2 regions of the Pseudomonas sp. ASL9 genome follow, and region 2 is predicted to be linked to the other one. Evidence: predicted binding sites of a transcription regulator. Region 2 holds the regulator's gene; the other holds the start of a gene.
What was found. The regulator FliA, encoded in region 2, starts transcription of late flagellar genes. The targets are predictions, from matches to a motif close to CTAAAGTTTNNNNNNNNNNNGCCGNTAA.
Positions count from the first base shown of each region.

Region 1: AC1ME2_RS23265 (methyl-accepting chemotaxis protein) is a predicted target of FliA. The motif match lies at 6,687-6,714, and genes of this name have one in related genera.

Region 1 is NZ_CM155277.1:5,056,882-5,071,705, forward strand. It holds gene AC1ME2_RS23245 (hypothetical protein) at 1-276, opposite strand, end outside; gene AC1ME2_RS23250 (autotransporter outer membrane beta-barrel domain-containing protein) at 689-2,959, shown strand; gene AC1ME2_RS23255 (hypothetical protein) at 3,049-3,699, opposite strand; gene AC1ME2_RS23260 (hypothetical protein) at 4,119-4,784, opposite strand; gene AC1ME2_RS23265 (methyl-accepting chemotaxis protein) at 5,092-6,657, opposite strand; gene acnA (aconitate hydratase AcnA) at 6,867-9,608, opposite strand; gene rlmM (23S rRNA (cytidine(2498)-2'-O)-methyltransferase RlmM) at 9,832-10,896, shown strand; gene tusA (sulfurtransferase TusA) at 11,027-11,281, shown strand; gene AC1ME2_RS23285 (MATE family efflux transporter) at 11,877-13,277, opposite strand; gene pdxB (4-phosphoerythronate dehydrogenase PdxB) at 13,418-14,560, shown strand; gene AC1ME2_RS23295 (PA1571 family protein) at 14,642-14,818, opposite strand.
Region 2 is NZ_CM155277.1:4,928,361-4,942,745, forward strand. It holds gene flhB (flagellar biosynthesis protein FlhB) at 1-1,047, shown strand, start outside; gene flhA (flagellar biosynthesis protein FlhA) at 1,258-3,390, shown strand; gene flhF (flagellar biosynthesis GTPase FlhF) at 3,402-4,724, shown strand; gene fleN (flagellar synthesis regulator FleN) at 4,836-5,669, shown strand; gene fliA (RNA polymerase sigma factor FliA) at 5,666-6,406, shown strand; gene AC1ME2_RS22710 (chemotaxis response regulator CheY) at 6,668-7,042, shown strand; gene AC1ME2_RS22715 (protein phosphatase CheZ) at 7,062-7,850, shown strand; gene AC1ME2_RS22720 (chemotaxis protein CheA) at 7,884-10,109, shown strand; gene AC1ME2_RS22725 (protein-glutamate methylesterase/protein-glutamine glutaminase) at 10,161-11,315, shown strand; gene AC1ME2_RS22730 (flagellar motor protein) at 11,315-12,055, shown strand; gene motD (flagellar motor protein MotD) at 12,066-12,953, shown strand; gene AC1ME2_RS22740 (ParA family protein) at 12,999-13,787, shown strand; gene AC1ME2_RS22745 (CheW domain-containing protein) at 13,893-14,385, shown strand, end outside.

The DNA.
Region 1 (14,824 bases), 130 kb from region 2:
CGTCAGTGTGTCACCTACTTGGTCTGTATCTGAAATTTCATTTTCAGATCCAAGAAGTTCACGATCCCAAGTTAACTGATACTTGTAACCCGGTCGAGCACCCGCCCAGACCTTAAAGTCTACAGTAACTGGACTGCTCAGGGTGCTAATGGGTAACAATCCTGGATTATCTACGTCATGGAATGCAACTGCTACATTGGGTGCGTCCAACTCAAGAAGGTTGTTGCTCGCCCGGTTACGACGAATAACGCCTGGTTGTTGAGGCTGCTTTTTCATGATGAATCTCCTTCGTATATAGGGTTGCGCCAATCTGTATGGGCGCAAATTAGTATTATTAAGTACGGAGGTGCTCTGCGTACTATTTAATAAGTTATGTCTGATGGTGCTTGACATGTTGGCATAAGATTCCCTATGTCCGGCTTCGACGTAATCGGTTTTTTTGAAAGATGTCAATACGAGGTGGTAAATAATTATTTTCGCCGGGCTCTCATTTGCATTGACCTTGTTTAGGCAACAATCAGTTAAATAAAAGTGCCGAAATAACACCTATTTTAATTGGGCAGTGATTCGGCTGTAAGTCGTTTACAGGGTCAATTTAGGAGATTTCCTACGCGTGGGAGAGACTTTGGCGGTGGAGGATAGATCTTAATGGCAGAGAATTACCGCTCTGATAGTTTTGGAGTGCAATATGTTAGATAGCAAAAAAAATCGAAACGCCGTATGTCATGTCTGCCTGAAAATTATTGTCGTATCGATGGGCGCTTTATCGGGGTTTCAGGTGCTTGCCGCGCAGGCAGGAACTGCCGAAATAATGCTCGATGAAAAAGCTATCGAAAAGGGACTGATTGATGGTGGGCAGGTAACAATTGACGGCTCTATTCCACCAGATTCATATACGGTGCAAAACCGAGGAACCCTTAACCTCGTCGATAACGCCGTGGCCAATGTCATCAGGGCTTTTGGTTCCACTGTCAATGTCAATTCCAGCACGGTGACTGCTGGTATCGACGTATCAGACAGTATCGTGAAAATCAACCAGTCGGTGGTTCGTAATGATAGCGGCGCTGGTTTGTTTCTTGTTGCTCGTCACGACGCTATAAATCCTGGCTCTTCAGCATTTGTCAGCGGCAGCGAAATTACAGGAGCCGGCAGAGGAGCGTCATTAGGGGCTTACAGCTCGCTGGTTATCGATGATGTTCGCGTGACAGGCTATAAGTCTGACGAGGATGGGGGGTTTGGTATTCGTGCGGGAAGCAGTAAGCTGACTGTTCAGGGTAACAGTCAAGTTCGTGGCGAACTGAATGGGCTTCGTATTATCGATGGTTCCGAAGGAGTAACTGGCACCGGATTTGATCAAGAAACTAAAGCGGTCGTCGATCATTCAATTATTGAAGGGTTGGCCGGTGCCGCAATCAGTGTAGGAACAATAACCGATATAAGTGCACTTGCCAGTATTACGATCCAAAACCATTCAACCCTCTTATCCGGTAACGGCAATCTGTTGGAAGTCGACGGAGGCAGCACCGTAAAATTCACCGTCGACAACAGCACCCTGACCGGCAATCTTGTTGCCGATGACACCAGCACGCTGAATGTCATCCTGCAAAACAATGCACACCTCACCGGTGATGTGATCAACGGCAATAATTTGTCGATCAATTCCGGTGCGCAGTGGCAGATGGTGGGTGATAACGCAGTCAAAACATTGAGCCTCAACGGCGGCGGGGTGAGCTTTGGTGCGGACGGGTTTCATACGTTGTCGCTGGGGCAGTTGTCCGGTAGCGGTGCATTTGCCATGAGCATCGATCTGGATGCTAGTGTCGGTGACTTATTGGAGGTCAATGGGCAGGCCAATGGCGACTTCACACTCAAGGTGAAAAACACAGGCGTTGAACCCGTGTCGCCCGATATTCAGCCATTGCAGGTGGTCCACACCGAAGGCGGTGATGCGCAATTCAACTTGCTGGGCAATCGGGTGGATTTGGGCGCCTATTCCTACGAACTGGAAAAACAGGGTAACGACTGGTTTATCGTCGGTGCGGGCAAAACCATCAGCCCCTCGACGCAGAGTGCGCTGGCGTTATTCAACGCTGCACCAAATATCTGGATGAGTGAATTGACCACCTTGCGTAGCCGCATGGGTGAAGTGCGTACCAGCGGCGAGGGTGGCGGCTGGATTCGGGCGTATGGCAATCGCTTCAACGCCACGACAGGTGCAGGTGTCGACTATGAGCAGAAGCAGAGCGGGATGTCGTTCGGTGCGGATGCGCCGGTTCCGGTGAGTAACGGTCAGTTGCTGATCGGTTTGCTCGGTGGCTACAGCAAGTCTGACCTGGACTTGAGTCGTGGTACGTCAGGCAATGTCGACAGCTACTACGTCGGCGCTTACGGTACCTGGCTGTTGGAGGAGGACTATTACGTTGATGGTGTGCTCAAGCTCAACAAATTCCACAACGAGTCTGAGGTGGCGATGAGCGACCAGACCAAAGCCAAGGGCGATTACACAAATACGGGTATCGGTGGGTCGGTGGAAGTCGGCAAGCACATCAAGCTGGCTGATGACTTTTTCTTTGAACCCTTTGCGCAGATGGCGGCCGTGGTGATTCATGGCGACCATTACACCCTGGACAATGGCCTGGAGGCGAAGAACAGCCGCACTCAGTCAGTTTTGGGCAAGGTTGGTACCTCGGTCGGTCGTAACATTGCGCTCAAGGACGGTGGTGTACTTCAGCCCTATGTGCGTGTCGCTGTTGCTCACGAGTTTGCGCGCAGCAACGAGGTGACGGTCAACGACACCCGTTTCAACAATGACCTGTTCGGGTCGCGTGCCGAGTTGGGTGCTGGGGTGGCGGTATCGCTGTCGAAGCGCCTGCAAGTGCATGCCGACTTCGACTACATGAAGGGCAATAATGTTGAGCAGCCGTGGGGGGCGAATGTGGGTGTGCGGTTTGCTTTTTGACGGGGTGAATCCAATCGCTTCGTGGTTCTGAAGCCCTATGTGTAAAAAAAACCGGTGATCGCTCACCGGTTTTTTTCTTCACACCACTATTACTGTGGCGGCGGCCGCCTCCGCTGTCTGCGTTTGACGGACCGTCCTCGGTTGCGTTGTTTTTCGCCGGATCTGTAACAGCTGTGTAGATTCACATGGAGAATTGCGGAGGTGCCAATCCGTTGTCCATCGCGATTGACGTCGTAACATACGTCGACTTTGCCCTGTGGGATAGCATCATAGACACTGTACGACACCCACCGCATACCCATGATTGGATCGTTGATGGTTTCTTCATTCAGCGTCTGGTTGGGGTAGATTTTGCTGCCCCAAAGCAGGTTGAATTCATCACCGGGTTTCAAGTGGGGACAACCCGGTATCAGTACCGTGATGCCGGCCCTCATCTGTGCCTCTGAGATCGACTGAGGATTGAACCCCTCTTCCAGAAAGGGTGGCCCCAGGTCGGCGGAAATCAGGACCGCAAGCACATCCGCTGGGCTATCTTCAGCCCGAAGTGCGTGGACGTAGTTAAAGGCCATTTCCCCGGTTGATGGGGGCTCCTGAGCGCCGCCCGAATGTTCAGCGGTCGGTTGAGAGCCCTGAGGCGCACCGGGCTTGCTGGGGCTGTCTCGCCGAGCCGGACGATGACCCTTCGTCTTGGGCTTTTTAGGGTTGAAGGGAGGAGAGCCAGGTGGCTTCTGATCATCCATATTCAATGCTCCTTAGAGTGCGGACGTAAACGTTGATAGTTCTGCAGCACTAGATTTATAAGCTGCAATGGTGATTTATTCCTGAAAAATTACATTGCTTTGTGTGACGAGGCTGCGGCGTGGCTAGAAGGTAGCACGGTTGTCACTGAGTTTTCTGCCATTGATTTCATAGTGTGAAAAATTGATGCGGCGTGTGAGTCGCTAGTTTTAATTTTATGCGTGTCGACGTAATAGAGTGTGCGTTAATTTGTCAAGAGGATGGTCCGTTCGGATAGTCAGTAAATCAATAGTGTGTAGGAGCTTGCCTACAAATTTTGGTTAATTCCTACGAGCATAAAGGAAGTTACTTGCTTCTGGAAAAAAGAAACCCTGATAGAACATCTATCAGGGTTTTTTGGGCTGAGCGACTAGGCGTTATTTTAGGGTTGCAACGTTAAGGTTACAGTTTTCGAGGTGATGGAAATATTGCCTGCGCGATCAGTGACAAAGTAACCAATTGTTACTTGATTGCTGTCCAGCCCTTGCAGAAATGGACGATAGAGTTGCATTTTTACAGGGGCAATCGTCAGGTTTTCTACCTGGACCGTGTGGGACGGTCCCTCAGTGCCATTGCACACTGTCTGGATGACATCGCCAGCTTGCATGCCAGCGTAACCAGGGACCGTACCGGTAAGGGTTTCGTCCAAGGTGACGTCCGGGAAGATCATGGGGGCGAGCAGGGTTGCGCCGGGTGGGGTGCGGTCGACTTGGATGTATGAGAGAGCAGAGTCGCCAGCTGTTTCGCCTGGAAAACCGATTGTTCTGTAGCCAACAGTGTATATCCCATCTTCCTTGAGATGCTTGTCTACGTGGATGAGTAAGTTGAGTTCAGTACCGACTTCCGGGGGCGGACTCGGAAAGCTTTCCATGCTGCCGACGAGTTCACCATTCAGTAATAGTTGATAGCTATCGCGCTGTTCTGCTCCCTGCCAAACATGGAAGCGAACGACGACATCACTTTCAAGATCCACAGTTTTAATAAGGCCGTCGATATCTGCGACGGGCACGACAGGCGCACTTAGTCCGTATTTACGTTCGTTGTTCATTTTTATAAACTCCTTGCGGCATGAGCGGGTATTACCCGCTACGCCGCTATTGATTGATTGTGTTGGGCAGAGACAGGAAATCCCACTGCGGGTGGTAATTAACTATTGGGTTCTCTACCTTCAAATCAACTAATAGAACTCCGTAAGAGCTGTCAACCCTCTTCGTAAGAAAACCTTGAAAAGGTTTGCGGAAAATAAATGAACTTGCTACGTTATTTCAGAAACATCCTACAGCGTGTTAAACCCCACCCAATAAAAAACCCCAACAAACAAAGCCTGTTGGGGTTCCTTATAACGCCATCAATTATTACCGATTAAATCGTTCCACCAGCGAGTACTGGGAGTGCGCGGTGCTGGTCAGCTCTTCACTCAGCACTGCCGAGCGGCGGGCTTCGTCGGAGGTTTTATCGGCCAGTTGGGCGATGGTGGCGATCTTGCGGCTGATTTCCTCGGCGACGGCGGTTTGCTCTTCGGTGGCGGCGGCGATTTGGGTGGTCATGTCCGTAATGTTGGCCACAGCGTCGCTGATACCGATCAGTGCTTTGTCGGCTTCCAGAACCCGAGCAACGCCTTCTTCGGCCTGACGGTGCCCGGCGTCCATGGTTTGCACGGCGTTGTTGGCGGTCTTTTGCAGTTTGGCGATCAGGCTGTGAATCTGCCCGGTGGATTCGGTGGTGCGTTGCGCCAGTTGACGAACTTCATCGGCGACCACTGCGAAACCTCGGCCCATTTCTCCGGCGCGTGCCGCTTCAATCGCGGCGTTTAGGGCCAGCAGATTGGTCTGGTCGGCGATGCCTTTAATGACATCGACCACGCTGCCGATTTCGTTGCTGTCTTTGGCCAGTTGCGTCACGGTCAGGCCGGTTTCGCCGACGGCGGTGGACAGGCGCTGAATCGCTTCGCGGGTTTCGCCTGCGATATCACGGCCGCGACGAGTCAGTTCGTTGGCTTGCTGGGTGGCATCGGCCGTGCGCTGCACGTGGTTGGCGACTTCTTGGGTGGTGGCGGCCATCTGGTTGACGGCGGTGGCCACTTGCTCGGTCTCGACGCGCTGACGCTCAAGCCCATCGGAGCTGGCGTGGGCGAGGGTGTCGGATTGTCGGGCCTGCTCGTTCAGGTGTTCGGCGGTGGCCTGCAAGCGGGTCAGGCAGGTTTTCAGGCGGGCTTGCTGGCTGAGGATCGACATTTCCAGACGCGCCTGCGGCCCACGGCTGTCGGTGTACATCTGGGCGATCAGTGGGTCGGAGGTGGTTTGTTCGGCCAATTGCAACAATCGCTTGGTACCACGCTGCTGCCAGCTCAAACCGAGTAGCCCTAGGGGGACTGACAACCCAGCGGCGAGGGCGAAGCCCCAATTGGAGTTGAGCCAGGCGCCAATCATGAAGCTTAATTGGCTCACCAGGATGAAGGGCACCCAGTCCTGCAGTACAGGTAACCATTTGTCCCGACGAGGAACCGCCGATTTTCCGTTATTGATACGTTTGTATAACGCTTCCGCACGACGGATCTGTTCGGCGGTAGGTTTGACCCGCACCGACTCATAACCCACGATCTGATTATTTTCATACATCGGCGTGACATAAGCGTTGACCCAGTAGTGGTCGCCGCTTTTGCAGCGGTTTTTGACGATCCCCATCCACGGCTGACCCTGCTTGAGGGTGGCCCACATGTGGCCGAAAACCGCGGAGGGCACGTCGGGGTGTCGGACGATATTGTGCGGTGCTCGAACCAGCTCCTCTGCGGAATAACCACTGATCTCAACGAAGGCCTCGTTGCAATAGGTGATCACGCCCTTGGCGTCGGTGGTGGAGATCAACCGCTGTTGCGCGGGAAACGTCCGTTCGCGTTGGGTGATGGGCTGGTTATTACGCATGAGCTTCGAGTCCGCTGGGCTTTAGCGAGTTATCGACCAAAGCGCTGATAAATTAAGCAGGTTTCTAAAATGACCGACGAGTCGTAGGGCCCTGACAGGCGCAGGCATTTGATCATGATAGTAATGTGCAATCAAATATCGGGTAGGTCTCTCACAGAAACACACAGGTTTCTGTGAGAGAGGGTTGAACGACGGACAGGCCTGATCCGCTAAGAAGCAATCAACTGCCGCAGCACGTAATGCAAAATCCCTCCTGCCTTGAAGTACTCAACCTCATTCAACGTATCGATCCGGCATAGCACCTCAAGGGTCTCGTGGCTGCCGTCGTTACGGGTGATGTTCAGCTTCAAACTCATCCCAGGCTGCAGTTCAGCGTTGGTCAGGCCGGTGATGTCGATTTTTTCGTTACCGGTCAGTTTCAGCGTTTTGCGGTTCTGACCACCCTTGAACTGCAGCGGCAATACGCCCATGCCCACCAGATTGGAGCGGTGAATTCGCTCGAAGCTTTCGGCTATCACGGCTTTGACCCCCAGCAGGTTGGTGCCCTTGGCCGCCCAGTCACGGCTTGAACCCGTGCCATATTCTTGCCCGGCGATCACCACCAGTGGCGTGCCGTCGGCTTGATAGCGCATGGCAGCATCGTAAATCGGCAGTTTTTCGCCGGTCGGCACATAGAGGGTGTTACCCCCTTCTTCGCCCCCGAGCATTTCGTTGCGGATGCGGATGTTGGCGAAGGTGCCGCGCATCATGACTTCATGGTTGCCGCGACGAGAACCGTAGGAGTTGTAGTCCCGTGGCTCTACGCCTTTTTCGCTCAGGTAGTGGCCTGCGGGGCTGTCGGCTTTGATATTGCCTGCGGGGGAGATGTGGTCGGTGGTCACCGAGTCGCCGAGTAGCGCCAGGATGCGTGCTCCCGATACATTTTCGACCACCGGCGGTGGGCCATCGATGCCGTCAAAAAAGGGCGGATGCTTGATGTAGGTAGAGTCATCCTGCCAGACATACGTCGCCGCCTGCGGTACTTCAATGGCTTGCCATTGCGCGTCACCGGCGAATACCCCGGCGTACTCCTTATGGAACATGGCGGTGTTGACGTTTTCCACCGCTGCGGCGATTTCCTTCTGGCTTGGCCAGATATCGCGCAAGTAAACCGGCTTGCCGTCCGAGCCTACGCCCAGTGGATCGCGGCTGATATCGATGCGTACACTGCCGGCCAAGGCGTAAGCCACGACCAGCGGCGGGGAGGCCAGCCAGTTGGTTTTTACCAGTGGATGGACGCGGCCTTCAAAGTTGCGGTTGCCAGACAGGACCGAAGCGACGGTCAGGTCAGACGTTTGAATGGCTTTTTCAATCGGTTCTTGCAGCGGCCCGGAGTTACCGATACAGGTGGTGCAGCCGTAACCGACCAGGTCAAAGCCAAGTTTATCGAGGTATTGGTTCAGGCCTGAGGCCTTGTAGTAATCGGTGACCACTTTCGAGCCGGGTGCCAGTGAGGTCTTGACCCACGGTTTGCAGGTCAGCCCCTTTTCTACCGCCTTTTTTGCCAACAGCCCGGCAGCCATCATCACGCTGGGGTTGGAGGTATTGGTGCAGGAGGTGATCGCGGCGATCACCACGGCGCCATTTTTTAACCGGTAGGTCTGGCCGTCGTGCTCGTAGTCTGCTTCGCCGATCAGGTCCGCGTTGCCCACGGCAACACCGCCGCCGCCCTCGCTTTCCAGGCGGCTTACCTCCTTGCCGGTGGGTTTGACCTGCAGGCCGAGAAAGTCGGTGAATGCTTGCGCGACATTCGGCAGCGCGACCCGGTCCTGTGGGCGTTTCGGCCCGGCGAGACTGGCTTCGACGCTGGCCATGTCCAACGCCAGGCTGTCGGTGAATATAGGTTCCTGACCAGGCAGGCGCCACAAGCCTTGTACTTTGCTGTAGGCCTCCACCAGTTTCACGGTCTCCGCCGGGCGCCCGGACAGGCGCAGGTAATCCAGCGTTACATCGTCTACGGGAAAGAAGCCACAGGTGGCGCCGTACTCCGGGGCCATGTTGGCAATGGTGGCGCGGTCAGCCAATGGCAGGTCAGCCAGGCCGTCGCCATAAAACTCGACGAATTTGCCGACCACGCCTTTTTTACGCAGCATTTGCGTGACGGTCAGCACCAAGTCAGTGGCGGTGATGCCTTCTTTGAGTTTGCCGATCAGTTTGAAGCCGATCACTTCAGGAATCAGCATCGACACCGGTTGGCCGAGCATCGCTGCCTCCGCCTCAATCCCACCGACGCCCCAGCCCAGTATGCCCAGACCGTTGATCATGGTGGTGTGGGAATCGGTTCCGACCAAGGTGTCCGGGAAGGCATACGTGCGGCCATCTTCGTCTTTGGTCCAAACCGTGCGCCCGAGGTATTCCAGGTTGACCTGGTGGCAGATCCCGGTGCCCGGCGGCACCACACTGAAGTTGTCGAATGCGTTCTGGCCCCAGCGTAGAAAGGCATAACGCTCGCCGTTGCGCTGCATTTCGATGTCGACGTTTTGGCCGAAAGCGCTGGCATCGCCGAATTTGTCGACCATGACCGAGTGGTCAATCACCAGGTCCACCGGGGACAGCGGGTTGATGCGCTGGGGATCGCCACCCGCCTTGGCGACGGCCGCGCGCATCGCGGCCAGATCGACGACTGCGGGCACACCGGTAAAGTCTTGCATCAGTACCCGGGCCGGGCGGTATTGAATCTCGCGATCCGAGCGTCGTTCGGTGAGCCAGGCGGCCACAGCCTTGAGGTCGGCGCCGGTGACGGTTTTGTTGTCTTCCCAGCGCAGCAGGTTTTCCAGCAATACCTTGAGCGACATCGGCAGTTTGCCCAGATCGCCGAGGGATTTAGCGGCTTCCGGCAGGCTGAAATAGTGATAGGTCTTAGTGTCGATTTCTAATGTTTTGAGGCTTTTCAGGCTATCGAGGGAGGGCATGAAATAACTCCTTGACGGGTCCGCACGGGACGGACCTTGGAATCGAACAGAGCCTTAAATTAACTCTGATGGGTAGTTCTGGCTAATGACATGCGTATTACTGGACCGTAGAGCGGAGCCAGTGGTTCCTGATTCCGTTATCATGCGCCGGTTTTAAGCGTTGGGGGCTGACCCCGAGCGCCGCGCAGTGGCTAAATGTTTTGCCGCTGCCCAGGAGAATTGAATGAACACCCTGTTTATGCACTGCCGGCCAGGCTTCGAAGGTGAAGTCTGTTCTGAGATCGCCGAGCACGCGGCCCGTTTGAATGTGGCGGGTTACGCCAAAGCCAAAACCAATGCTGCCTGTGCCGAGTTCGTCTGCACTGAAGAAGATGGCGCAGAGCGCTTGATGAAAGGGCAGCGCTTTGCTCAGTTGATCTTCCCTCGGCAATGGGCGCGTGGTGTTTTCCTCGACTTACCTGAGACCGACCGCATCAGCGTGATTCTGGCCCAGCTCGCGAGCTTCCCGACGTGCGGCAGTCTGTGGCTGGAAGTGGTCGATACCAACGATGGCAAAGAGTTGTCGAACTTCTGTCGCAAATTCGAAGCACCCTTGCGCAAGGCATTGGCCCAAGCCGGCAAGCTGGTGGAAGACGCGAACAAACCCCGTCTGCTGTTGACCTTTAAAAGCGGACGCGAAGTGTTTCTCGGCATGGCCGACGCGGATAACTCGGCGATGTGGCCCATGGGTATTCCACGCCTGAAGTTCCCCCGCGAGTCGCCTAGCCGTTCGACCTTGAAACTGGAAGAAGCCTGGCACCATTTCATCCCTCGCGATCAGTGGGATGAGCGCTTGTCGGGCGAGATGACCGCCGTCGATCTGGGCGCCGCACCGGGTGGCTGGACCTATCAATTGGTCAGGCGTGGCATGCTGGTGACGGCTATCGACAACGGTCCTATGGCCGAAAGTTTGATGGACACCGGGTTGGTTCAGCATTTGATGGCGGACGGATTTACCTTCAAACCGCGTCATCCGGTGGACTGGATGGTCTGCGATATCGTCGAAAAGCCTGCGCGCAATGCTGCGTTGCTGGAAACCTGGCTGGGCGAAGGCTTGTGTCGAGAGGCGGTGGTCAACTTGAAGCTGCCGATGAAGCAGCGTTATGCCGAAGTGCGTCGCTTGTTGCTGCGTATTGAAGAAGGCTTCGAGGCACGGGGCATCAGGGTCGAAATCGGCTGCAAGCAGCTGTACCACGACCGTGAAGAAGTGACGTGTCATCTGCGGCGTCTGGATGGCAAGCGGCGTTGAGCCAGTAGAACGGTGCTGACTTCTTCGCAGGCAAGCCTGCTCCCACAGGAATTTCACTGGACCTATGGGAGCAGGCTTCAACTTACCCACCGCTTTGAGCGACAATGCTCGCCTGTTTTTGGAGTGTCTTATGTCTGAATCCATCGATACCTTACCGGTCGACGCCATCCTCGATGCCAGCGGCCTTAATTGCCCGGAACCGGTGATGATGCTGCACCAGAAGGTTAGGGACCTGCAGGCGGGCGGTTTGCTTAAAGTCATCGCCACCGACCCCTCGACCCGTCGCGATATCCCCAAGTTCTGTGTGTTCCTCGGACATGAACTGGTCGAGCAGCAGGCGGACGGCGGTACTTACCTGTACTGGATTCGCAAAAAGCTGGATTGATGTGCAACCGCCTACAATCCCAATGTAGGAGCGGGCTTGCCCGCGATCCACTTGATTCGGTGTGCTAGACATACAGCTATCGCAGGCAAGCAAGCCTCTTATCAAACTGCTTTTTAATATTTTAAAAACAATGTGTTGGCGCTGTTTTTGATGTGTATATCCGGCATTTGGATGTGCTGGAACTACGGTTTCGCTCTTACAGCGAGGAACCTTTTTCAAACGTCGGGACGCCGAACCGCAAAAAGGTCCCGCCAAAACGCTTTGCCCCTCCATGCGGATCCTCGCTCCGGCGTTGCTCCGGGGTCGCCGCAAGGGGCCGTCCCTGGCCCCGTGCGGCTTACTCGGCATCCTTGCCTCGTTACCCCCTGCGCAACGCCTGCGCTCGGCCTCCTGGAAAAGGGGCGTTGCCGTAATTCGGCAGTCAATTCACTCAAAAACTAAAGGCAAATCAAGATCCCGGTGGGAGCGAATTTATTCGCGAAGGCGGCTTATCTGACACGCCATCAATCACGACACACAAATCGCAACCCAGTTTGCTGCGCGACAGCGCGGCGTCGAAGACGGGGCGGGGCCTCCTACAAAATCCGGTCGATTTTTAAGCTTTTGAACTGACCCGAATCCGCTTGCGTGCGCTGCCGGTCAGGCGGATCGAGAGCATCAGTGCTGCGCAGGTCAGCCCGACGATCAGCCCTTGCCACAGGCCGGCAGGGCCGCTGGCGGCACCGAGCAGGTCGGTCAGGCCCAAGGCATACCCCACCGGCAAGCCAATCCCCCAGTACGCGAACAAGGTCAGGATCATCGTTACGCGCGTGTCTTGATAACCGCGCAGGGCGCCGGCGGCGGTCACCTGGATCGCATCCGAAAACTGGAACAATGCAGCAAACACGATCAGCGACGCGGCCATCTTGATCACCACCGGGTCAGCGGTATAGATCGTCGCGATGTGCTCACGCAGTAGCATCATCACTGTGGCCGAAAAGCAGGCATAGACCAAGGCTGTTGCCATCCCGACTCCCGCTGTGAAGCGCGCCTCCCGGGGCTGGTTGCGCCCCAGTGCCTGGCCGACGCGCACGGTCACGGCCATGCCCAGCGAGAAGGGGATCATGAACACCAGCGAGCTGAAGTTCAGGGCGATTTGATGCCCGGCCACCACGTTGGAGCCGAGGCTGCCGATCAGCAGCGCAATCACCGCAAAGATGCTCGACTCAGCAAACACAGCGATGCCGATGGGCAGGCCGATATCGATCAGACGCTTGATTGCTGCCCATTGCGGCCACTCGAAACGGCTGAATACTTCGCAGGCTTTATAAGCCGCCGCGCGCCGCACCCAGCCCGTCATGCCCAGCAAAATGGCCCACATCACGATGGCCGTGGCCCAACCGCAACCGACACCGCCCAGGGCTGGCATACCGAAATGGCCGTAGATGAAGATGTAATTCAGCGGAATATTCAGCGCCAGACCGCACAAGCCGAGCACCATGCTTGGCCGGGTACGGCCCAGGCCGTCGCTGAGGCAGCGCAGCACGTAGAACAGTGCCGTGGCGGGCAGACCGCTGGCAATCCCGCGCAGGTATTGCATGCAGGGCTCGATCAATACCGGGTCGACTTTCATCAGGTGCAGCACAGGTTCGGCGTTCAACAAGATCGTTGACGCGACCAGACCGACCGCCAACGCCAGCCACAATGCCTGACGCACCAGTGCGCCGACTTCCGTGGTCTGGCCCGCGCCATGACGTTGTGCGACCTTGGGCGTGGTCGCCAGCAGGATCCCGGTCATTAACAGGTAAATCGGTACCCAGATCGAGTTGCCCAAGGCCACGGCCGCCAGATCCCGGGGACCGACACTGCCTGCCATCACGGCATCGACAAAGCCCATGGCGGTGTAGGCCAATTGTCCGATCATGATTGGTAGCGCCAATGCCAGCAGCGTGCGCAATTCCAGGCGTACTCTCGCCGGACGGGTCAAGGGGGGTGAAAGTGTTGTTGCAGAGTTCACAATAAATCCAAAAGCTGACGCAGAAAGCCGGCCATTCTACACTCTTGACACAAGAGTCAGGAATTGAAGTTGTGCAAGACGATGACTGGCCTAGTAAGGGGCCTAGCGCCTACACTGCCGCCGACTCCAGGAGCCTTATCATGCGAATTGTTGCCGACGAAAATATACCGCTGCTCGATGCCTTTTTTGCCCCGTACGGTGACATCCGTCGTGTGCCAGGACGCTCTCTCGACCGTGCCGCCGTGGCGGATGCCGATGTATTGCTGGTGCGCTCGGTGACCCAGGTTGATCGGGCGCTGCTTGAGGGCAGCCCGGTACGTTTCGTCGGGACGTGTACTATCGGTACCGATCACCTGGATCTGGATTACTTTCAGGAGGCCGGAATTCAATGGTCCAGCGCCCCCGGTTGCAACGCGCGCGGGGTAGTCGACTATGTGCTGGGCAGTTTGCTGACCTTGGCGGAGATCGAAGGCGTCGACCTGACTCGGCGGACCTATGGCGTGGTCGGTGCCGGTGAGGTAGGCGGGCGACTGGTCAAGGTGTTGCGCGGGCTGGGCTGGAATGTGCTGGTCTGCGATCCACCCCGTCAAGCGGCGGAGGGCGGCGACTTTGTCAGCCTTGAGCAGGTGCTTGAGCGCTGTGATGTCATCAGCCTGCACACGCCGCTGAGCAAGGCCGGTGATCAACCGACCTGGCATCTGTTCGATCACTCGCGTTTGCAGCAGCTCAAGCCCGGCAGTTGGTTGATCAACGCCAGTCGGGGTGCGGTCGTCGATAACGCTGCCTTACGTAAGGTGTTGCTTGAGCGCGAAGACCTGCAAGCGGTGCTTGATGTCTGGGAAGGCGAGCCGCAGGTGGATGTAGCGCTGGCTGATTTGTGTGTCCTGGCCACGCCGCACATCGCCGGTTATAGCCTTGATGGCAGGCAGCGCGGAACGGCGCAGATCTATCAGGCATTTTGCGCATACCTGGGGCAAACACCTCGGATCAACCTGGACGACCTGTTGCCAAAACCCTGGCTGGCGCAGGTCAGCCTGAATGCCAACAGCGATCCGGCCTGGGCGCTGGCCATGCTGTGCCGTGGGGTCTATGACCCGCGCCGCGACGACGCAGACTTTCGCCGCAGCCTGGTCGGCGATATGAACAGTCGGCGGCTGGCCTTTGATGCGTTACGCAAACACTACCCGGCTCGCCGCGAAATTGCAGGACTGGCCGTGAGTATCCTAGGTGAGTCGCTGCCATTGCAGCGGATCGTGACGGCGTTGGGTGCGGTGTTGGTGTAAACCACACTCCCTGTGGAAACACTTATCTTGTAGACAGAAAAAGCCCGGCATCAAGGCCGGGTTTAAAAATGCGGTGCAGCATCAATCTTGTTTTTCGGGTTTGACCCACTGTTTGTCGCATTCTTGACACGCGACCTGAACCATCTCTTCGGTGATCAGGATCTCGCGTCCATCTTTGTCAAGAATGGCGCCCCCGACAGGCAGGGTCGGGGTGGCTCGAACGACCGGTACGTGATTGGTGCTGTTTTGCAAGCTCATGGCCTG
Region 2 (14,385 bases):
TCCAAAGAACTCAATACCCTGGTCATCATGATGGCGGGGGCAGGGGGCTTGCTGGTATTTGGTAGTCAGTTGGCGGAGATGATGCTCGAGTTGATGCGGGTTAATTTTACGCTTCCGCGTGAAGTCATCATGGATGACCACTACATGGGCCTGTATTTTCTCAATGCTGGGAAGGCGGCGCTGGTTGCCGTTCAGCCGCTGATGCTGACCATGGTTTTGGCGGCACTCATCGGCCCGATCTCGTTGGGGGGGTGGATATTTTCTACCGAGACAATGGTGCCCAAGTTCAGTCGAATGAGTCCGGTGTCCGGGATCAAGCGCATGTTTTCCGTCCAGGCGTTGGTCGAGCTGATCAAGGCGCTGGCCAAGTTTTTCATCATTCTGATGGTGGCGTTGGCGGTACTGTCCAAGGACAAGGGTGCTCTGGTCTCTATCGCCCATGAGCCATTGGAGCTGGCGATCATTCATAGCGTGCAGGTGGTAGGCTGGAGTGCGTTGTGGATTGCGTGCGGGTTGATCATCATTGCTGCGGTGGATGTGCCGTTCCAGTTGTGGGAGAGCCATAAAAAGCTGTTGATGACCAAGCAGGAGGTGCGTGACGAGCACAGGGACAGCGATGGGCGGCCAGAGGTCAAACAGCGGATTCGTCAGTTGCAGCGCGAGATGTCCCAGCGACGAATGATGACGAAGATTCCCGATGCGGACGTGATTATTACCAACCCGACGCATTTTGCCGTGGCGCTCAAATACGATCCCGAGCAGGGCGGGGCGCCGCTGTTGTTGGCCAAGGGTAATGATTTTCTGGCATTGAAGATTCGAGAAATCGGCGCCGAGCACAACATCCTTCTTCTTGAGTCACCCGCTTTGGCGCGTTCGATTTACTACTCCACCGAACTGGACCAGGAGATTCCTGCCGGCCTGTACCTTGCCGTGGCGCAAGTGCTGGCGTACGTCTATCAGATTCGCCAGCATCGCGCAGGCAAGGGCAAGCGCCCGGACCCTTTGGGCGATATGCCGATCCCGAACGATTTGCGGCGTGATTCGTAGGTTTACCTGATACACCGCATCGCTCCTTTCGCAGCCTTCGGCAGCTCCAGCCAATGTCAGCTACAGTCCCGCAGGGACCCTATTTGCTGCGCGAGAGCGCGGCATCGCCTACAAAATTGCGCTGATTCCAATAGTTGGAAAGCTTCTTGCACTGACCTTGCTACGTCGCTTAATGGCGTCAAAAGTTTGGTCTAGCGGGCAGGAAAAGAATTGGTCGATCGCTCTCAATTAATCAACGCTGCGCGCAGCAATCTGGTTGGCCTGGGTCGTGGGCAACTGGGTGTGCCGCTGCTGCTGTTGGTCATGTTGGCAATGATGATGTTGCCGATGCCTCCATTTCTGCTGGATGTATTTTTCACGTTCAACATCGCGCTATCGATTGTTGTCCTGCTGGTGTGTGTGTATGCCCTGCGGCCGTTGGACTTCTCGGTATTCCCCACCATCCTGCTGGTTGCTACATTGCTGCGTCTAGCGCTGAACGTGGCGTCGACGCGGGTGGTCATGCTTCACGGTCAAGACGGCCACGCCGCTGCCGGTAAGGTGATTCAGGCCTTTGGCGAGGTGGTGATTGGCGGTAACTACGTCGTTGGTATCGTGGTTTTTGCGATTTTGATGATCATCAACTTTGTCGTTGTTACCAAGGGTGCGGGCCGAATTTCCGAAGTGAGCGCCCGTTTCACCCTCGACGCGATGCCCGGCAAGCAGATGGCTATCGACGCCGACCTAAACGCCGGCCTGATCGATCAGCCCGAAGCCAAGCGTCGTCGCCTTGAAGTCGCCCAGGAAGCCGAGTTCTACGGGTCAATGGATGGTGCCAGCAAATTTGTGCGTGGCGACGCCATTGCCGGCTTGTTGATTCTGTTCATCAACCTCATCGGGGGGGTGGCCGTCGGTATTTTCCAGCACAACATGTCATTCGCCGATGCGGGCAAAGTTTACGCGCTGCTGACCATTGGTGACGGTTTGGTGGCGCAGTTGCCATCACTGTTGCTGTCCACTGCTGCAGCGATCATGGTGACCCGTGCTTCCGGTTCGGAAGAAATGGGCAAACAGATCAATCGGCAGATGTTCACTTCGCCCAAAGCGCTGGCTGTGGCCGCAGGCTTGATGATGGTCATGGGACTGGTGCCAGGCATGCCGCATTTTTCCTTTCTCAGCCTGGGTCTGGTGGCTGCGGGTGCTGCGTACCTGATCTGGAAAAAACAGAGCATGATCAAGGTGAATGCGTTGCAAGAGGTCCAGCGCCAACAGGAGTTGCTGCCTTCGCCGACGCGTGTGCAGGATTCAAAAGAGCTGGGATGGGATGATGTTGCGCCAATCGACATGATCGGTCTGGAGGTGGGTTACCGCTTGATTCCGTTGGTAGATCGCAATCAGGGTGGTCAACTGCTGGCGCGGATCAAGGGCGTGCGCAAGAAGCTTTCCCAGGAGTTGGGCTTTTTGATGCCGACCGTGCATATCCGCGACAACCTCGATCTGGCGCCCAGCGCCTATCGTCTGACACTGATGGGCGTCACCTTGGCTGAAGCCGAAATTTACCCGGATCGCGAACTGGCGATCAATCCGGGGCAGGTCTTTGGTACGCTCAACGGGATCACCGCCAAGGACCCGGCGTTCGGTCTGGAGGCGGTGTGGATCGAAGTCAGCCTGCGCAGCCAGGCACAATCGCTCGGTTACACGGTGGTGGATGCCAGCACAGTGGTGGCGACACACCTCAATCAGATTCTGTACAAGCATTCTCATGAGCTGATTGGTCATGAAGAAGTGCAGCAATTGATGCAATTGTTGGCCAAAAGCTCGCCCAAGCTGGCTGAAGAGCTGGTGCCTGGTGTCCTTTCACTCTCGGCCTTACTCAAAGTATTGCAAGCGTTGCTGGCCGAACAGGTTCCGGTCAGGGATATCCGCAGCATCGCCGAAGCCATCGCTAACGCGGCACCTCGGAGTCAAGATACCGCCGCGCTGGTCGCTGCGGTGCGCATCGGATTGTGTCGCGCTATCGTCCAAAGCATTGTAGGCGCTGAGCCGGAGCTGCCTGTCATCACCCTTGAGCCAAGGTTGGAACAAATATTGCTCAATAGTCTTCAGAAGGCGGGTCAGGGTCAGGAAGAGGGCGTTCTTCTTGAGCCAAGCATGGCTGAAAAGCTCCAGCGTTCGTTGATTGACGCTGCCCAGCGCCAAGAGATGCAGGGTAAACCAGTGATTTTGTTAGTCGCAGGCCCGGTTCGCGCAATGCTGTCACGATTTGGGCGGTTGGCTGTACCGAACATGCATGTTCTGGCGTATCAGGAAATTCCTGACAATAAGCAAGTCACGATCGTCGCGACGGTGGGGCCCAACGGCTGAGGTAGGGAGTCATGCAAGTTAAGCGTTTTTTCGCCGCCGACATGCGTCAAGCCATGAAACTGGTTCGCGATGAGTTGGGCGCCGATGCGGCCATCATTGGTAACCGGCGGATTGCCGGTGGTGTAGAGCTGACTGCTGCGCTGGATTACAAGCTTTCTGCGTTGGCGCCACGTGTGCCGAACATCGAGCTCGAAGATGAGCTGCGCAAGACTCAATCACGCATTGTTTCAGCTCAGGCTGAACTCACCACCCGTGGTGACATCGACTCGTCAATCAATCGTCAGCTGTTCTCCGGTGTGCCGTTGACGGCAGCCGAGTCGCACATCGAGCCGACGTTCAGCGAACCGCCACGCCCAGCCGCTCCGGCCCCTGCCGTTGAGCCAGTCGGCGGGCAGCGCGCTTACGAGTCCATGCGTTTTGAATTGAATGGTTTGCGCGAACTGCTTGAAGTGCAACTCGGGTCGCTGGCCTGGAATCAACTGCAAGGCACCCGTCCGCAGCAGGCTAACCTGTGGCGTCGCCTGCAACGCGTCGGCCTGTCGGGACCTTTGTCCCGGGACCTGTTGGCGATGATCCCCGATATTGAAGAGCCCCGTCAGGCATGGCGCATGTTGTTGGCCCACTTGGCACGGATGATCGCAACCCCCGACGTCGAACCTCTGGAAGAGGGCGGGGTGATCGCCATGGTCGGTCCGGCAGGCATGGGCAAGACCACCACGCTGGCGAAACTGGCGGCGCGGTATGTCTTGAAATATGGTCCGCAACATATCGCGCTGGTGAGCATGGACAGCTACCGGATTGGTGCCCAGGAGCAATTGAAAACCCTGGGCCGAATCCTCAATGTGCCGGTCACCCACATCGATCCAGGCCAGTCGCTGGGTCAGGCGCTGGAGCCATTGCTGCGCAAGCGAGTGGTCTTGATCGACACTGCGGGCTTGCAGTCCAGCGACCCGGCACTGCGCATGCAGTTGGAAAGCCTCGCTGGGCGCGGGATCAAAGCACGTAATTATCTGGTGTTGGCAACTACCAGTCAGAAACAGGTTCTAACCGCTGCATACCACAGCTACAAGCGCTGTGGTCTGGCCGGCTGCATTCTCACCAAGCTGGATGAAACTGCCAACCTGGGTGAGGTGTTAAGCCTGGCAATCAGTCATGAATTACCGGTGGCCTACCTCACGGATGGGCCACGGATACCGGATGATTTGCACTTGCCGCGCCGGCACCAGTTGGTGAGTCGAGCGGTCAGTGTGCAAATGCAAGAAGAGCCGAGCGAGGAAGCTATGGCAGATATGTTCGCGGATCTTTATCACAGCCCGAACAAAAGGGTTGGGTAAAGCAAGACATTGGAATGTACCTACATCATGGTCTGCCAAGCATTGTTCACTCAACGAACGCGCAGCCAGTAATGTGGCCTCGGTCTAAGCAAGACAAGGTAAAAAATTAACATGGGCAGCATGCATCCCGTACAGGTTATCGCGGTGACCGGCGGCAAAGGTGGCGTCGGTAAGACTAACGTGTCAGTGAACTTATCACTGGCTCTGGCTGAACTCGGCCGGCGCGTCATGCTGCTGGATGCCGATCTGGGCCTGGCTAATGTCGATGTATTACTCGGCTTAACCCCAAAACGCACCCTCGCCGATGTCATCGAGGGGCGCTGTGAGCTGCGCGACGTGCTGCTTCAGGGGCCGGGCGGGATTCGTATCGTGCCGGCCGCGTCGGGCACTCAGAGCATGGTTCATCTGACTCAGGCGCAACATGCCGGGTTGATCCAGGCTTTCAGTGACATCGGCGATAACCTCGATGTACTGGTGATTGACACGGCTGCGGGCATCGGCGAATCGGTCGTCAGCTTCGTGCGCGCAGCCCAGGAAGTATTGCTGGTGGTGTGTGATGAGCCGACCTCGATTACCGACGCTTACGCACTGATCAAGCTGCTTAACCGTGATTACGGGATGAACCGCTTCCGGGTGCTTGCCAACATGGCGCAAAGCCCTCAGGAAGGCCGCAATCTGTTCGCCAAGTTGACCAAGGTCACGGACCGCTTCCTGGATGTCGCCTTACAATACGTCGGTGCAGTGCCTTACGACGAATGCGTACGCAAGGCCGTGCAGAAGCAGCGCGCCGTGTATGAAGCGTTCCCTCGCTCCAAGTGCTCGCTGGCGTTCAAAGCCATCGCCCAGAAAGTCGACACGTGGCCGTTACCGGCCAACCCGCGTGGGCATCTGGAATTTTTCGTTGAGCGGCTCGTACATCCGACGAGTGCGGGACCGGTGTTATGACAGCCAGCGGCTATCGCATGTACAGCAAGGCGTCCAAAGACTCCCAGTACGAGCTGATTGAGCGCTATGCGCCGCTGGTCAAACGCATCGCCTATCACCTGCTTGCGCGCCTGCCCGCCAGTGTGCAGGTCGAGGATCTGATCCAAGCGGGAATGATCGGTCTGCTCGAAGTCTCGACCAAGTACGACGCCACCAAGGGGGCGAGTTTCGAGACGTATGCCGGGATTCGTATTCGTGGCGCCATGCTTGATGAGGTCCGCAAGGGTGACTGGGCTCCTCGCTCGGTGCATCGCAATACACGCATGGTAAGTGACGCAATTCGGGCAATTGAAGCTAAAACGGGTCGTGACGCTAAAGATCACGAGGTTGCGGCCGAACTCCAATTGAGTCTCGATGATTATTACGGGATTTTGAACGACACCTTGGGCAGTCGGCTCTTCAGTTTCGACGATCTGTTGCAGGACGGCGAGCATGAAGGGTTGCACGAGGATGGCGCAAGCACTCAGCTTGAGCCGCTGCGCGATCTGGAAGATGAACGTTTCCAGATGGCGTTAGCAGATGCGATAGCCAATTTGCCAGAGCGTGAGCGATTGGTGTTGGCGCTGTACTACGACGAGGAGCTGAACCTCAAGGAAATTGGTGAGGTATTGGGGGTCAGCGAGTCGCGGGTCAGCCAGTTACACAGCCAGTGCGCAGCTCGTTTGCGAGGGCGTTTGGGAGAATGGCGAGCGCGTTGACAGGCAGTGAGTGGCCCTTGGTGGTTTCGCGCTATCTGTAAGCCGGCTGTGCAAAGCGTTGCGTGCGAAGAAGATAAGACTAGGCAGGAGTCGGTCGGTCAAGGTCCTATAGGACCTGCCATGCCAGCTCACGACCTGTTGGTTTACCAAGCCCGTCGTCGTTTTCGTGCAGCTGTTGTGTGCTGCGCCGGTTTTGATTGAACAGCGTATTCAGGTGCTGAGTGCGTTAAAGACTGCTTGGAGGTCGAATTGAACAAAAACATGAAAATCCTCATTGTTGATGACTTCTCAACGATGCGGCGGATCATAAAAAACCTGTTGCGTGACTTGGGGTTCACCAATACGGCTGAAGCGGACGACGGAACTACCGCGCTGCCGATGCTGCAAAACGGGAGCTTCGACTTTTTGGTGACTGACTGGAACATGCCGGGTATGTCCGGCATCGATCTGTTGCGCCACGTGCGTGCCGATGAACGCCTTAAACATCTACCGGTGTTGATGGTAACGGCTGAAGCCAAGCGTGATCAGATCATCGAGGCCGCTCAGGCCGGAGTGAACGGTTATGTGGTCAAGCCCTTCACAGCTCAAGTGCTGAAAGAAAAGATCGAAAAGATCTTCGAGCGCGTTAATAGCTGATGTTTGCCGTGAGGGCTCTATGGAGCACACAGATTCGTCATTGGGCGACTTCGAGTCGATCCTGAAAAAACACGCACACGAGTTGGTCAGTAGCCTTGAAAAAGGCCGGTTCGGTGATGCTGCGAAGTTGATTCATGAGCTTAACAAGGCCCGCGACAGTGGCCTGTATCAGGAGGTCGGCAAACTTACCCGCGAACTGCACAGTGCGATCGTCAATTTCCAGATTGACCCGAACACGCCGCAAGCCGAGGAAGTCTCGCAGATCAATGATGCCACCGAGCGCCTGTCCTATGTGGTCCGGCTGACCGAGGCTGCGGCCAACCGCACCATGGATCTGGTGGAATTCAGCACGCCACTGATGAGCGGACTCGGCGCCGATGCTGCCGCCTTGAGTGTCGACTGGGGACGCTTCATGCGTCGCGAAGTCGGTGCTGAAGAGTTTCGTGAGTTGGCCCGGCGTGTCGATGGTTTTCTGAAACGTAGCGAAAAGGAAACCCGAGAAGTGTCGGGCCATCTCAACGATATTCTGTTGGCTCAGGATTACCAGGACCTTACCGGCCAGGTGATCAAGCGCGTGACCCAATTGGTCACGGAAGTGGAAAGCAACCTGCTCAAACTGGTGCTGATGGCCAGCCAGGTCGATCGTTTTGCTGGGATCGAACATGACCATCAATCGATACGTGCAGAAAAAGATCAAGAAAAACATCTGTCTCAGGGTGAAGGTCCGCAGATTCATGCCGATAAGCGTGAAGACGTTGTATCCGGTCAGGATGATGTTGACGATCTGCTATCCAGCCTGGGCTTCTAGGTCGGTCGACGGTTAATTTTAGGGAGCACCCCAATGAGCTTCGGCGCCGATGAAGAAATCCTTCAGGATTTTCTAGTAGAGGCCGGCGAGATTCTCGAGCTATTGTCCGAGCAGTTGGTCGAGCTGGAAAGCCGACCAGATGATTCGGAATTGCTCAATGCAATTTTTCGCGGTTTTCACACTGTAAAAGGGGGCGCCGGCTTCCTCCAGCTCCACGAGTTGGTGGAGTGCTGCCACATCGCCGAGAACGTCTTCGACATCCTGCGTAAGGGTGAGCGTCGCGTCGACTCGGAATTGATGGACGTGGTCCTGGAAGCACTGGATGCGGTCAATGGCATGTTCACTGAAGTGCGTGAGCGCACTGAGGTGACTCCGGCTACGCCCGAATTGCTGGCGGCATTAGCCCGTTTGGCCGCGCCTGCGCCCGCCGCAGAGGTCGCGGCGGCTGTGCCCGTCAGTGTCGAAGAGCCACCTGCCGATCCCGCAGGCGACATCACTGATAACGAATTCGAACAACTGCTCGACTCGCTCAATGCCGTCAAGGCGCAGGCGGCCGCTTCAGCGGGTGCGCCAGCAGCGGTCGCATTGCCTGCGATTGACCCGAATGCCAGCGACGAGATCAGCGATGCTGAATTTGAATCACTGCTCGATCAGTTGCATGGCAAAGGCCAGTTCGCCGTCGATGTCACGCCTGCTCCGGTTGCTCCAGTGGCGGTGCTCACGGCTCCCGTCAGCAATGAAATTACCGATGACGAATTCGAAGCACTGCTCGATCAGTTGCACGGAAAAGGTTCGTTCGTAGCCGATGCACTGGAGCCTGCCGTCCTCGCTCCAGTGTCCGTCGCCAAGGCGCCTGCAAGCGCTGCGGGTGGTGATCAAATCTCTGATCACGAATTCGAAGCCTTGCTTGATGAGTTACACGGTAAAGGCAAGTTTGAGCCTGATGCTGTTGCGACAGTCGTTGCACCGGCGCCAGTCGTGGCTAAAGCCGCAGTAGCGCCTACGCCTGCGCTGGTCAGAGCTGTTGCGGCGGCTCCTGCTCCTGCTCCGGCCAAAGCGCCCGCGCTGGAGAAGCACGCAGTTTCCGAAGCCGAGACCACTGTGCGGGTCGATACCGCACGCCTCGACGAAATCATGAACATGGTTGGCGAGTTGGTGTTGGTGCGTAACCGCTTGGTCCGTCTGGGCCTAAACAGTGGCGACGAAGCCATGTCCAAGGCAGTGTCGAACCTTGACGTGGTGACGGCTGATCTGCAGACCGCAGTGATGAAAACCCGCATGCAGCCGATCAAGAAAGTCTTCGGGCGCTTCCCACGTCTGGTCCGCGACCTTGCACGTCAGTTGAAGAAAGAGATCAGTCTGGAACTGGTCGGCGAAGAAACCGACCTGGACAAAAACCTGGTCGAGGCGCTGGCCGATCCGCTGGTCCACTTGGTACGCAACGCCGTCGACCACGGCATCGAAACCCCGGAAGAGCGCGCAGCTGCGGGCAAGCCCCTGTGCGGTCGGGTGATTCTGGCGGCCGAACAGGAAGGCGACCACATCCTGCTGTCGATCTCCGATGACGGCAAGGGAATGGATGCCAATGTCTTGCGCGCCATCGCTGTGAAGCGCGGTGTGATGGACAAGGATGCCGCCGACCGCCTGACCGAAACCGATTGTTTCAATCTGATTTTCGCGCCGGGTTTCTCGACCAAGACTGAGATTTCCGACGTGTCCGGGCGTGGCGTGGGCATGGACGTGGTGAAAACCAAGATTGCCCAGCTCAACGGCTCGATCAACATTTATTCGACCAAGGGCCAGGGTTCGAAGATCGTCATCAAGGTGCCGTTGACCCTGGCGATCATGCCGACCCTGATGGTGATGCTTGGCAATCAGGCGTTTGCCTTCCCGCTGGTCAACGTTAACGAGATCTTTCACCTTGATCTCTCGCGCACCAACGTCGTCGATGGCCAGGAAGTGGTTATCGTGCGTGACAAGGCCCTGCCGCTGTTCTATCTCAAGCGTTGGTTGGTCGCCTCGGCTGCTCACGAAGAGCAGCATGAGGGGCACGTAGTGATCCTGTCGGTTGGCACACAACGCATCGGTTTTGTCGTCGATCAGTTGGTGGGCCAGGAAGAAGTCGTCATCAAGCCGCTGGGCAAAATGCTGCAGGGAACGCCGGGTATGTCGGGTGCCACCATTACCGGTGACGGTCGGATTGCCTTGATTCTCGATGTACCAAGCATGCTCAAGCGTTACGCCGCGCGGCGTATTTGATTCTGGGGCTGCAGGTCGCCTTTGGCGCCTGCGGCACCTAACGGAGTGTTTATGGCAGTTAAGGTCCTGGTGGTGGATGATTCAGGTTTCTTCCGCCGCCGCGTCTCGGAAATTCTTTCTGCGGACCCGAATATCCAGATAGTCGGCACGGCGACTAACGGCAAGGAAGCTATCGAGCAAGCGCTGGCACTCAAGCCTGATGTGATTACCATGGATTACGAGATGCCGATGATGGATGGCATCACGGCAGTGCGTCATATCATGCAGCGCATCCCGACACCGGTCCTGATGTTTTCCTCACTGACCCATGAGGGCGCCCGAGTCACGTTGGACGCGCTGGACGCTGGTGCGGTCGATTTTCTGCCCAAAAACTTCGAAGATATCTCGCGCAACCCTGAAAAGGTCAAACAGCTGCTGTGCGAGAAAATTCACACTCTCTCGCACAGTAACCGTCGTTTCACCGGTTACAGTGCTCCGGCGCCGCAGGCCGCCCCATCGGGTACGGGCTCCGCGCCGACCAAAACCAACACCTTGAGTGCCGGGTCTGCGACGTCCCGTGTGTTACCGACTCGATCGGCGCCTTTACCGGCAAATACTTCCTCGACGCACTTGCCAACGCATGCTTCGCCCGCCCCCAAGCGCAAAGCCTACAAGCTGGTGGCAATCGGTACCTCAACCGGTGGTCCGGTGGCGTTGCAGCGAGTGTTGACGCAACTGCCCGCTAACTTTCCGGCACCTATCGTCCTGATCCAGCACATGCCGGCAGCGTTCACCAAGGCGTTTGCCGAGCGCCTGGACAAGTTGTGTCAGATCAGCGTCAAAGAAGCCGAAGACGGTGATATTTTGCGTCCGGGTCTGGCATTGCTGGCCCCTGGCGGCAAACAAATGATGATCGATGGTCGCGGCGCGGTGAAGATCCTACCCGGCGACGAGCGCTTGAATTACAAGCCCTGCGTGGATATCACCTTCGGTTCAGCGGCCAAGTCCTACGGTGACAAAGTTTTGGCGGTAGTGCTGACTGGCATGGGTGCCGATGGCCGCGAAGGCGCGCGTCTGCTCAAGCAGGGCGGCAGCCATATATGGGCGCAGGATGAGGCGAGTTGCGTGATTTACGGCATGCCCATGGCCATCGTCAAAGCCGAGCTCGCGGACGCTGTGTACAGCCTGGATGAGATTGGCAAGCATTTGGTTGAGGCCTGTCTCTGATGGATGTACTGAGTCTTATTGGGATCATCCTGGCCTTTGTTGCCATTATTGGCGGCAATTACCTGGAAGGCGGGCACTTGAGCGCATTGCTCAATGGTCCGGCGGCCTTGATCGTACTGGGCGGCACCCTCGCTGCTGCGTTGCTGCAGTCTCCCATGAGCTCTTTCATGCGAGCCCTGCAGATTGTTGGGTGGATTCTGTTCCCTCCACGTATCGACCTGCCGGGCGGGATCGACCGTGTCGTCAACTGGAGTCTGACTGCGCGCAAGGAAGGTCTGCTCGGGCTTGAAGCCATAGCAGACGCGGAGTCCGACAGCTACTCGCGCAAAGGCTTGCAATTGCTGGTCGATGGTGCTGAACCCGAAGCGATTCGCAGCATTCTGGAAGTGGATTTCATGACCCAGGAAACGCGCGATACTCAGGCGGCCAAGGTTTTCGAAAGCATGGGTGGCTACGCGCCGACCGTTGGCATCATCGGCGCGGTCATGGGCTTGATTCATGTGATGGGCAACCTTGCGGACCCGAGTCAGCTGGGTAGCGGGATTGCTGTGGCATTCGTTGCGACCATTTATGGGGTGTCGTCAGCCAACCTGATTTTGCTGCCGATCGCTAACAAACTCAAAGCCGTCGCCCTGCGTCAGTCGCGTTATCGCGAAATGTTGCTCGAAGGCATTTTGTCCATCGCCGAGGGCGAGAACCCACGCTCGATCGAGTTGAAGCTGCAAGGTTTCATGGAGTGATGCAATAGTCATGGCCCGCCGTCGCCGCCCCGAAGAGCATGAAAACCATGAACGTTGGCTGGTGTCCTACGCGGACTTCATCACCTTGCTGTTCGCTTTTTTTGTGGTCATGTATTCGATTTCATCGCTCAACGAGGGCAAGTACAAGGTGCTATCGGAGGCTTTGAACGGTGTGTTCAGCGATGCCGAGCGCAGTGTCAAACCGATTCCTATTGGTATCGACCGCCCCCTGACAGTCAGGCCCGCAGAGCCGCTGATCAAGGACAGCGAGGAGGTCGACGCGGGCTTGTCGCCAAACTCGACTGACCCGCTGCGTGCGATTGCGAGCGACGTGCGCGATGGCTTTGGCGATTTGATCAAGTCCAATCAGTTGACGGTCCGCGGCAACGAGTTGTGGATTGAGATCGAGCTCAACTCCAGCCTGTTGTTCGGCAGCGGCGATGCCATGCCCAGTGACACTGCGTTCAATATCATCGAGAAGGTCGCGAAGATTTTGCGTCCCTTCAACAATCCTGTGCACGTTGAAGGTTTTACCGATGATCAGCCGATCAGCACGTCGCAGTACCCGACTAACTGGGAGCTGTCGTCGGCTCGGGCCGCGAGCATTGTTCGCATGCTGGCCATGGACGGGGTCAGCCCTGCACGCATGGCGTCAGTTGGGTATGGTGAATTCCAGCCGGTGGCCTCTAATACGACCGCCGAAGGTCGTGCCCACAATAGGCGCGTGGTTCTGGTGATTTCACGCAATCTGGAGGTACGCCGCAGCCTTACAGGGACAGGCACCGCCAATGCAACACCTGATGCCGCATTGAGGCGTGCTGGCACACAAACTGCACCGACGCAGGGTACGCAGCTGGTACGTGGGAAGGCCGTCAATTCTCCGTCACCCGTCTTATAGTCAATTCTCGGTATGGCCAACGCCATGTCGGGAGGAAAAAGCACAATGAGAGTCTGGGCAGTAGCCAATCAAAAGGGTGGCGTCGGTAAGACCACTTCCTCTATCGCTTTAGCCGGTCTGCTGGCGGAGGCGGGCAAGCGCGTGGTCATGGTCGACCTCGACCCCCATGGGTCCATGACCAGCTACTTCGGGCATAACCCGGATACGCTGGAGCACAGCGCCTACGATCTGTTCCTGCACAAAGGTGTGGTGCCTGAGGGCCTGCCTGGCCAATTGCTGTTGCCCACCAGTGATGAACGTATTTCCCTGATGCCATCCAGCACGGCGCTGGCTGTGCTGGAGCGCCAGTCTCCGGGCCAAAACGGCCTGGGCCTGGTGATTGCCAAAAGCCTGTCACAGCTGTGGCAGGATTTCGACTACGCCATCATCGACAGTCCGCCGCTACTGGGCGTGTTGATGGTCAATGCTTTGGCGGCCAGTCAGCAGTTGGTCATTCCTGTGCAAACCGAATTCCTTGCCGTGAAGGGTCTTGAACGCATGGTCAGTACGCTGGCGATGATCAATCGTTCGCGCAAACAGGCGCTGCCTTACACCATTGTTCCGACCTTGTTTGATCGTCGCACGCAGGCGTCCATGAGCACCTTGAGGATGCTGCGCGATGGCTATCCGGACAATATCTGGAAGGCTTATGTGCCAGTGGATACCCGCTTGCGCGATGCCAGCCGAGCCGGGCTGACACCTTCGCAGTTCGACAGTAAAAGTCGGGGCGTAGTGGCTTATCGGGCGTTGCTTAAAGATCTGCTTTCCCAGCAACTCGTTGCTCAGGTCGCTTGAGGTGTTTGTACTCGACTCGCCGACAGATTCAAGTCGGGTGCCGGCGCAGCCGATAACGATAAACAGTGAAGGTTATTTCTACGGGATTTATGTATGGGCACCCTTATGAGCCGCCCTGTCGATATCGCAACACGGCCACAGTTAGCGCTGCAGTCTTATCTGGATGCCCTGCTTCAGGACGCGACAGAAGAGCAGGCGCTCAGTTCCAGCCTGGACGAGTTCGAAGCCGCAGTGCTTGAGGAGCAGGCCCGCGATGCTGTAGTTCGCGTGGTGCTCAATCCGCGGGTGGTTGCGGTTGCCGCACCTGCGCCGGTTGCCGTTATCGCCAAAGTTGCGGTGCCGGCGCCCGTTTTAGAGCGGGTTGAGACGCCGTTGGTGACCGTGGTCGAGCCCGTGGTGGAGGTGCATCTGCCCGCCAGCCATCGCACTCCACCGCCGTTGTCCACTGACGGTAGACCTGCTTGGGCTGCGGAGCCATTCGAGTGCCTGTTATTCGATGTCGCCGGGCTGACCCTGGCCGTGCCGCTGGTGTGTCTGGGTTCGATTTATTCACTGGCTGGACAGGAGTTGACACCGCTGTTTGGTCAGCCGGACTGGT